DNA from 3 places in the Cytobacillus sp. FSL R7-0696 genome. Region 3 is predicted to be linked to each of the others. Evidence: riboswitches for the same ligand, from Rfam matches in the RefSeq annotation. Region 3 holds a riboswitch; each other region holds the start of a gene.
What was found. A riboswitch is a leader RNA that binds a small molecule or an ion and turns the genes downstream of it on or off. The one in region 3 is predicted to bind S-adenosylmethionine.
Positions count from the first base shown of each region.

Region 1: it holds a riboswitch for S-adenosylmethionine, as region 3 does, so the genes downstream of both, MKX29_RS08430 (bifunctional homocysteine S-methyltransferase/methylenetetrahydrofolate reductase) here and MKX29_RS00655 (alpha/beta hydrolase) in region 3, are expected to answer to the same signal.
Region 2: it holds a riboswitch for S-adenosylmethionine, as region 3 does, so the genes downstream of both, MKX29_RS12855 (iron-containing alcohol dehydrogenase family protein) here and MKX29_RS00655 (alpha/beta hydrolase) in region 3, are expected to answer to the same signal.

Region 1 covers NZ_JBBOWA010000001.1:1,587,736-1,591,017, forward strand. The annotation lists gene rplD (50S ribosomal protein L4) at 1-370, opposite strand, end outside; gene rplC (50S ribosomal protein L3) at 395-1,024, opposite strand; gene rpsJ (30S ribosomal protein S10) at 1,061-1,369, opposite strand; SAM riboswitch class I at 1,728-1,840, shown strand; gene MKX29_RS08430 (bifunctional homocysteine S-methyltransferase/methylenetetrahydrofolate reductase) at 1,947-3,282, shown strand, end outside.
Region 2 covers NZ_JBBOWA010000001.1:2,510,268-2,513,549, reverse strand. The annotation lists gene MKX29_RS12865 (GNAT family N-acetyltransferase) at 1-289, opposite strand, end outside; gene MKX29_RS12860 (hypothetical protein) at 501-1,076, shown strand; SAM riboswitch class I at 1,156-1,271, shown strand; gene MKX29_RS12855 (iron-containing alcohol dehydrogenase family protein) at 1,363-2,478, shown strand; gene MKX29_RS12850 (MetQ/NlpA family ABC transporter substrate-binding protein) at 2,475-3,282, shown strand, end outside.
Region 3 covers NZ_JBBOWA010000001.1:131,165-134,446, reverse strand. The annotation lists gene MKX29_RS00665 (LLM class flavin-dependent oxidoreductase) at 1-623, shown strand, start outside; gene MKX29_RS00660 (MetQ/NlpA family ABC transporter substrate-binding protein) at 641-1,456, shown strand; SAM riboswitch class I at 1,540-1,642, shown strand; gene MKX29_RS00655 (alpha/beta hydrolase) at 1,900-2,688, shown strand; gene MKX29_RS00650 (YezD family protein) at 2,852-3,019, shown strand; gene MKX29_RS00645 (hypothetical protein) at 3,052-3,282, shown strand, end outside.

The DNA.
Region 1 (3,282 bases), 1.5 Mb from region 3:
GAATGTTCTCTTCCGCAACTTTAGTAGATAACGCTGATTTGATAGCTAAGCGACGAACTTTTTTAGGTAATTTGTAGCTATAGCTGCGTGGTACAGGACCAAATACAGTACCGCCTCCGCGCCATTGTGGTGAACGGATTGAACCTTGACGAGCACGACCTGTGCCTTTTTGACGCCATGGTTTACGTCCTCCGCCAGCTACTTCAGAACGAATTTTAGTTTTATGAGTTCCTTGACGTAGAGAAGCTCTTTGCATAATAACAGCTTCAAACATCACGTGGTTGTTTGGCTCGATACCAAAGATTGAGTCGTTCAGCTCAATATCGCCAACTTGTGAACCACTTTGGTTTAATAATGCAACTTTAGGCATTCTTACTTCCTCCTTTCCGGGTTATTACTTTGCTTTAACCGCACTTACTAGTTTTAGAAGCGCTTTTTTAGAGCCAGGTACATTACCTTTTACTAATAGAAGATTGCGTTCTGCATCTACTTTTACGATTTCAAGGTTTTGTACTGTGATTTGTTCTCCGCCCATGCGACCAGGTAATAATTTACCTTTGAATACGCGGTTTGGAGCAACAGGACCCATTGAACCTGGGCGACGGTGGTAACGTGAACCGTGTGCCATTGGTCCGCGAGATTGTCCGTGGCGTTTAATTGCACCTTGGAAACCTTTACCTTTTGAAATTCCTGTTACATCAATTTTTTCACCTTCAGCGAAAATATCAACTTTGACTTCCTGACCAACTTCATACTCAGCTAAGTCAGCTCCGCGTAATTCGCGAACGAAGCGCTTAGGAGTAGTATCAGCTTTAGCAGCGTGTCCTTTTTCCGGTTTGTTTGAAAGCTTTTCGCGTTTATCTTCAAAACCGATTTGGATTGCTTCGTATCCATCAGTATCAACTGATTTCTTTTGAAGAACAACGTTTGGAGTAGCTTCAACCACTGTTACCGGGATAAGATCACCGTTTTCAGCAAATACTTGAGTCATACCAATCTTTCTTCCTAAGATTCCTTTGGTCATTTCAGTCACACCTCCTAGATTGTTTTAATGTATTAATTAAAGTTTAATTTCGATATCAACACCAGATGGTAAGTCTAAACGCATTAATGAATCGACTGTTTGTGGTGTTGGATTAATGATGTCGATTAAACGTTTGTGTGTACGCATTTCGAATTGCTCACGAGAATCTTTATATTTATGCACCGCACGAAGAATTGTGTAAACTGACTTTTCAGTTGGCAATGGGATTGGACCAGATACAGCCGCACCAGAGCGTTTTGCAGTTTCAACGATTTTTTCAGCAGATTGATCAAGAATTCTGTGATCATAAGCTTTTAAACGAATACGAATTTTTTGTTTTGCCATTATTTTCCCTCCTTTTCGCCTATTTTCATATAGACATTCTCCGTGAAAATTTCCCACACACTCGCCATGGCAAAGCGGCCGGGTGTGTCAGCAACCTTTCACTTCATCGCAGTCAAAGACCAACATTGTCTATTATACAGAAAAGACATAACAAATGCAACTATTGATTGCGTTTCTCTCTGTTCTGCACACTTTTAACATTATAACTGCTGTTAATAGTGTTTTCAAGTATATCTTCCTCTTTACATCATTTTCTAAAAAAACGCTTATACAATTATTTATTTTTAAATTTTCTAAATTTTTATTTGACAAACATAGGCTCATTCATGTAAATTTTATTCAATAAAATATTTTTTATTTCTTATCATGAGAGGTTGAGGGATAGGCCCGGTGACACCTCAGCAACCATCAATAGTGAACGCTATTGAAAAGGTGCTAATTCCTACAAGCTATACGCTTGAAAGATGAGAAGATGACTATGATAATAATAGGCCTTCTTCTTGAGGGCCTTTTTTATTTTCTCTTTGGCTTCTCATCCATTGAATTCAACAAAATATGAATTGAAGGAGTGAGACCTTTGAACTTCCTTGAAAAAATGAAGAACCAAGTATTAATTGCTGACGGTGCGATAGGAACACTTCTTTATTCTTATGGTACGGATACATGTTTTGAAGAGTTAAACCTCTCAGCACCGGAACAAATTCAGCACATTCATCAAGCTTATCTCGGTGCAGGTGCGGATTTAATTCAAACAAACTCCTATGCTGCGAATTATTTAAAATTGAAACGGTATGGCCTAGAGGATTCAGTCAAAGAGATTAATAGTGCGGCTGTAAAACTGGCACGATCTAGTATTCAACATCATCAGGCATATGTGCTCGGCACAATGGGAGGTGTACGAGGATTAAACCCCCTCTCTATTCCTCTAGATGAAATTAAACGTAACTTTCGTGAACAGCTATACTGCTTATTGTTAGAAGGCGTAGATGGGCTCCTTCTTGAAACATATTATGATTTAGAAGAATTAGAAACGGTTCTCTCTATTGCCCGGAAAGAAACGGATATACCTATAATTGCCCAAGTGTCTTTACAAGAAATCGCTATATTACAAAATGGGACGTTAATTAATGACGCCTTAAAAAGGTTAGAAGCTAAAGGGGCAGATGTTGTCGGGGTAAACTGCCGTTTAGGTCCACATCATATGTTAGAGACACTCTCCTCCGTTGAATTACCTCAGCACGCGTTTCTCTCTGCCTATCCTAACGCGAGTCTACCGGCCTATATCGATGGTACGATTCAATATAAGGAGGGCGAAGACTATTTTAGAAAATCAGCGAAGTCCTTCCTTAAGCAAGGTGTTCGACTGCTTGGTGGTTGCTGCGGAACGACACCGGGCCATATTAAAGCATTTGCAGACGAAGTTAGGCATGCTGTACCTATTCTTGAAAAACAAGTAACAAATAAAAGGAAACCTAAAATAGAGAGAATTACAATCGAACGCAACAATACGCCGTTAGAGACACTTGTACAAGAAAAACGCACCATCATCGTCGAACTAGACCCACCTAAGAAGCTATCAACTGCTAAATTTTTTGAAGGCGCCAGAGCCTTAAAAGATGCTGGTGTTGATGCAATTACACTCGCAGATAACTCTCTTGCCACACCACGAATCGCAAATGAAGCCCTAGCACATATCATCCACAAGGATACAAACGTTCGACCACTTGTCCACCTCTCCTGTAGAGATCGAAACTTAATCGGCTTACAATCACATCTCATGGGTCTTCATACATTAGGGTTGCATGATATTTTAGCCATAACTGGGGATCCGGCAAGAGTTGGCAATTTCCCAGGCGCTTCATCTGTATTTGATTTATCTTCCTTTGAATTAATAGAAATGATTAAACAATTTA
Region 2 (3,282 bases), 2.4 Mb from region 3:
CAATCCCTCTTCCTTGTACTTCTTCATTAATAGAGATGGACACATTACCGCTATATCTCAACTTTCCACTTCTCTCTTCTAAGGAAGCTACCCCTCGAACATGACCGTTATATTCTGCAACAAATACATGGTCTTCTTTTGTAAGTCCTTCAATATAATCTTCAATATCTTTTAATCTCCCCGATGATAAGGCCATTGTCTGTTCGATAATAGCATCTTGCCTATGCATTTCATGAATATCTCTTGCATCATTTATATGTATCGGTCTAATCTTTATTTCTTCCCCCATGTAAAAACTCCTTTTTTTTGTCAAACTGTTCTGAATGAAAACTTATAAACTAAGACTACCACTTTTTTTAGTTTGAAAAATATTGCTTTACCTATTTACGAATGAACAGTATAAAAAGTTTCTTACCATTGCACTGACATAATCACTACGATACAAAATATATATGAAAGGAGGCATCGAGATATTTTATGAGCATCTAAAGGAGGGTAATTTGAATATGCTTGCTTTGTTCAGTCTTTTTTTAGTTGTCGGCTACAGTTTCTTTTTCTTTATTAGTGCCGTTAGAAAAAACAAAGAAATAGCTACCCAATATTCTAAATGTATTCCCATGGTGGTTGGTATGACGAGTAGCTTAACAATCGGTTTGATTATATCTGTGTGGTTACCAGAAATGGCTAAAGCAACTGTATTATCTATTCTCATTAGCGCTGTCATTGCCATTTTTATAGGACTACCGTTTAAAACAAACGGACTCGTTGAAGCTCAAGCGTCAAGTCTCATGGGAAGTATGATGGGGGCAATGCTAGGTATTATGTTAGTACCAAGCGAAGTTACATTTATGATCATTAGCATGGATCTGATTTATTTAATTAGTATTTTTGCCATGATGCTTCTCATGCACAAAAAACATTCATTAAAGGAAGCATTGAAAAATCGACCTGTGCCCTTCTATCTAACATTCCTATTAAGCATCGCCATTATCTGCGCATCGGGAATTCATCAAGAAGCGAAGAACTCAATTCATCCGATTGAAGAAAACACCCCACAAGTAGAACACCATCACTAGTTTAAAGATTAATTTCAATTATGTTATTGACTTTTCATGTAATAGATAATATTATGAATATAATTTAATAAAGCATTTTCTCTTATAAAGAGCGGCTGAGGGACTGGCCCTGCGACGCCCGGCAACCATTCATATACCCATATGAACAGGTGCTAAATCCTGCAAAATACTATTTGGTATTTTGATATATGAGAGAGGTTACTACTATTCTAGTATATTTATGCCTCTCATGATGAGAGGCATTTTTGTTTTTATAATTACATCAAAAGAGAAACGAGGAGAAGAAATGACTGCAACAATCGTAAAAGGGGCTCCAGGATATTATTTATTAGGTTCAGGCATTCTAACAGAACTCCCCGACCTACTTAAAGATATTTCTGTTTCCAAATACCATATCATAACCGGTAAAAAAGCTTGGCAAGCCGTGCAGCCCTACTTGCCCAAGGAAGTAATAGATAACAACATTCACCTTCATTACATAGATGGTCACACTACCTTAAAAAAGGTCCATGACATCCAAGAATTATTAACAAATGATGGTGCTAATGGCGTAATTGGTATTGGTGGTGGGACAGCATTAGATATAACAAAAGCAGTTGCGATTGAAGCATCTGTTCAATCCATTCTTATACCGACAATCGCAGCTACCTGTGCCGCATGGACACCTTTAAGTGTTTATTATAATGAAGAAGGCAGCTTTACTCATTATACCGAGTTTCCTATTGCGACAACCCTCGTATTGATTGAACCGGAAATTATTGCTAAAGCGCCTATTACTTATTTAAAAGCAGGAATTGGGGATACATTAGCCAAATTTTATGAAGCTGAAGCTCTAATTGAAAGTCTTTACCATGAAAAAACACTACCTGTACCTAAACAAGTTTCGCAATTTTCAGCCAAAATTTGCCGAGATACATTGCTTAATGATGGTGAAGCAGCACTACAATCAGTAGCAAAAAACGAAACCTCACCAGCACTTATTCGAGTGATTGAAACGATTATCATGACTGGGGGTATGGTCGGTGGATTCGGCGAAAAGGCAGGACGAATCGCTGGTGCCCATTCGCTTCACAATGGACTAACCGTAGCGAATGCAGCCAAAGATTTCCTTCATGGGGAATTAGTCGCTTACGGGATTCTTGGTCAATTGGCCATTGAAGAAAAATGGACGGAAGTTGATTACCTTCTCCCGTTTTATGAGAGCTGGCAATTGCCAAGTAGTCTCTCTACTCTAAATATAGATGTGAATGACGAGCAATTAATGAAAACAATTGTGAAAAAGGCGATACGTCCAACTGAATCGATTCACTTTATGAAAAACGAGATAAGTGAACAATCTGTTTTACAAGCACTTCGATTATTAGAGAAACAAAATGAACAAAAAGGAGTTCAAACATCATGAAAAAATGGTTATTAACTGGAACATTCTTATTATCTTTAACAGGCTTAGCTGCATGTGGTAGTGATGAAGCCAGCAACTCTACAGAAGGGTTATATGACGATGAAGAATTAGTCATTGGTGTCACTGCAGGTCCACATGAGCAAATCTTAGAAAAAGTAATTGAATTAGCTAAAGAAGAAGATATCAATATTAAACCACAAGTATTTACTGATTATGTGATGCCAAATGTTGCATTAGCTGAAAAAGAGATTGACTTAAACATTTTTCAAACAGAGCCTTATTTTAATGCATTTAAAGAAGATAGAAATTTAGATTTAGTTAAATCTTTTGATACCGTGTCATTCCCGATGGGCATCTATGCACTCAATGTAAAAGATGTAGCTGAATTAAAAGACGGCGCAAAAATCGGTCTTCCGAGTGACCCAACAAATAGTGGCCGAGCTCTATTACTATTTGAAAAAGCTGGATTAATCGAATTAGATCCTGAAACAGGTATTAATTCAACAGTTCGTGATATTGAAAAAAACAATGGTAACTATGAATTTATTGAACTTGACTCTGCTCAAATCGCTCGTCAGCTAGAAGAGCTTGACGCTGCAGCTATTAACACGAACTTTGCGATTGAAGCTGGTTTTGTTCCTTCTAAAGACGCTATCTTTATCGAGCCTAAAGATTCACCTTACGTAAACCACGCTGCTGTCCGTACGGAGAATAAAGATGATGAAATTCTTGAAAAATTAGCTGATATCTACCGCAGTGAAGAAATTGAAAAGTTTGTTGAAGAGGAATTTGACGGATCAGTTA
Region 3 (3,282 bases):
ATTATACAGAGGATATTCGAAAACAAGCGGAAGAATATGGCAGGAATCCGGAAGATATTAAAATATTCACTTTCCTAACAGTCATCGTAGGTAAGACAACTGAAGAAGCGGAAGAGAAATTTGCTGAATACAACCAATTATGGAGTGCAGATGCAGCGAAAGCACAGTTTGGGGGCGCAAGCGGTTATAATGTTGCGGAATTTACAAAGGATGAGTTAGATAACCCATTTGAATTTAAAGCTACAGAGCATGGGCATTATAAAGCTGCTTCATTAACGAAAGATGCGAAGAAAAAACTATCGATTAAAGAAGCGATTTCAAAACTAGAAGGATTAGATAGAGACAATATAATTGTCGGCAATCCATCAGAAGTAGCAGACCAAATTCAATATCAGTTTGAAGCCTCTGGTGTCGATGGTTTTAATTTAAATCATTTAGTAACGCCAGCAGATTTGGAAGATTTTATTGAGCTTGTTATTCCGATTCTACAAGAACGTGGTTTATATAAAAAGGAATACAAAAAGGGTACGTTAAGAGAAAAGCTTTTTACTCATGGCTCGCCCCTTTTACCGAGTGGTCATCCAGGAAGTAAATATCGTAAAGGTGAAAAGATAAATAATTAAAATAAGAGGTGAAGGGTATGAGAAAAGTTTGGTTATTATTTTTTGTACTGACTTGTTGCACTGTTTTAAGTGCATGTGGGACATCAGGTTCATCCGGCGAAGAAAAGAAAGAGATGGTCTTAGGGGCGACAGTTCCTTATAGTGATATGCTTGAGCAAGGTGTAGCACCACTACTTGAGGAAAAAGGGTACAAAGTAGAAGTAAAGGAATTTAATGATTATGTTCAACCGAATATTGCTTTAGATAGTGGAGATTTGGATGGTAATTTATTTCAACATAAAGTGTACTTAGAGAATTTTAACACTGAAAAAGGGATGGATCTAGTAGATATTATTTCTGTTCCTACAGCTCCAATTGGTATTTATTCAGAAAAATTCAACTCCCTTGAAGAAGTGAAAGATGGAAGCACGATGGCCATTGCTAATGATCCTACAAACTTAGCGAGAGGATTAACAGTTGCGCGTGATGCTGGTTTAATAGAATTGAAAGATGATATAAACCCAGTCAATGCAACAGTAAATGATGTATTATCTAACCCGAAAAATTTGAAATTCCATGAAGTAGATGCAGCCCAACTGCCAAGGTCTCTTGAATCAGTTGATCTTGCTGCTGTTAATGGTAACTTTGCGGTTGCTGCAGGATTAGATTTAACAACAGCAATTTATCGGGATCAAATTCCTGAGGAAATCCAAAATAGGATTGTTGTTCGTAAAGAAGATAAAGACGCCCAAATGGCAAAGGATATCATTGAAGCCATAGAGTCGGAGGAATTTGCAAAAGTAATTGAAGAGAACTTTAAAGGTTTTCATAAGCCAGAATGGATGGGCGAATGAGTAAATCATCTTAATTTTTAAAAAATAATTGACAAATATTGATAAATATTATAGAGTAAATGATATAAAATTTAATATGATTTTTCTTATCCAGAGAGGTGGAGGGACTGGCCCTTTGAAGCCTCGGCAACAGGCAATTTATTGCACTGTGCCAATTCCAGCAAGCTGTTGCTTGAAAGATAAGGAGAGATAAAGAACGGAACTTTAACCTCTTCTTGTCAGAAGAGGTTTTTTATTTTGCATGATTTAATCACCAAGGGATGATCTCCTCTATACAAATGCTGTTTTTAAACTGATTAAACCTATTTGTTAAGTTGGAATTAAAGTTGCTGATTGGACCTCCAAAGGCAGTAGTGCAGCTAGATTTACATCAACGGGAAAAATCGGCAATGGTAGTCAACCATTGTCCACCAAAATGTTGCAATATAAAGGAGGACGAAAAAATGAAAAGAGTAGAATCAACAGTTATACCAGGTGCAGATTCTTTTTATTATGAAGGTGGGGACATTGGTATTCTCCTCATTCATGGCTTTGTTGGAACACCGCAGAGCATTGAGGACTTGGGTGCGGAACTTGCAAATAGGGGTTTTACTGTTCATGCCCCAAGGCTCACGGGACATGGAACAAAAAGCAGAGATTTAGAGTTATATGGTTATGATGATTGGTTCAATGATGTTGTTACAGCTTATAAGCAATTAAAGGAGAAGTGCAAACAAGTCTATTGTTTAGGTCAATCTATGGGCGGTGCATTAGCGCTGTTGTTAGCTAAGAAATATGGAGAGCTGGATGGACTGATCCTAATTAATACTGCACTGACATTACCAGATTACGAGTATTTAAGATATTACGATGAGAAACACTATATTGACGAAGGTAGCCCAGATATCAAAAATCCGACTATACATGAAATTACTTACGATAATATTCCGGTAAAAGCAGTTCACTCTTTACAAAAGGTAATGAGTGACGCAGGAAAAAGTTTATCTCAAATTCATTGCCCAATATTATGCTTTAAGTCTATCCATGATCATGTTGTACCTCCAGAGAATACAGATCGTATTTTTATCGAAATTCAAACAGATCATAAATGGCTTCGAGTCCTTTACAACTCATACCATGTAGCATCCATGGATTATGATCAGACCAAAATTATTCAGGATACAACAGAATTTCTAGATACGATGAATGAAGAAAAAAAGAACACCGAGTGGGGGGGGAAAGAGGTTGGCTAAGTTTTTACAAAAAGCGATAGCAAAGAGAAAACAAAACCTTAATCAACCTTATGTTTACTATAGATGAAATAAAGTTCAAGCGACATGAATTAGAACAGTTAACACTTACAGAAATAGAGGAGCTTGTAAAAAGACTAAAATAAGTCCCATAAAGGAGAATTTTATGGAAAAACACATTGATCAAGATAAAATTCATACCATTCTCACAACATTAAAGGAACTCGAATATGGTTGTGTCACCATTACTGAACACGAAGGGGATATTACCCAAATTGACATTACCGAGAAGAAACGATTTGCTCTGAAAAAGAAACAACAAAATAAAAAATGATGGAATGGAGCAAATGAAAAGGAGTGAGTTACATGCAGTCAACAATTAGTAATCAAGCACCCAATGTAGCTAAAAACCTATCAGGCTGCATGTACTTGAATCTACCTGACTTTCACTTTATTAGATGGTGTTGTCAATCTTTTAATATTAATAAAGGAATCTTCCATACGGTTGAACAATCGCTTTATGACAAAGGGTTGCATTCAATAATTGTTAGGAGACTGTTCGTCATCGCGTTTTTGGATTTTGCCTCGAATCAAATT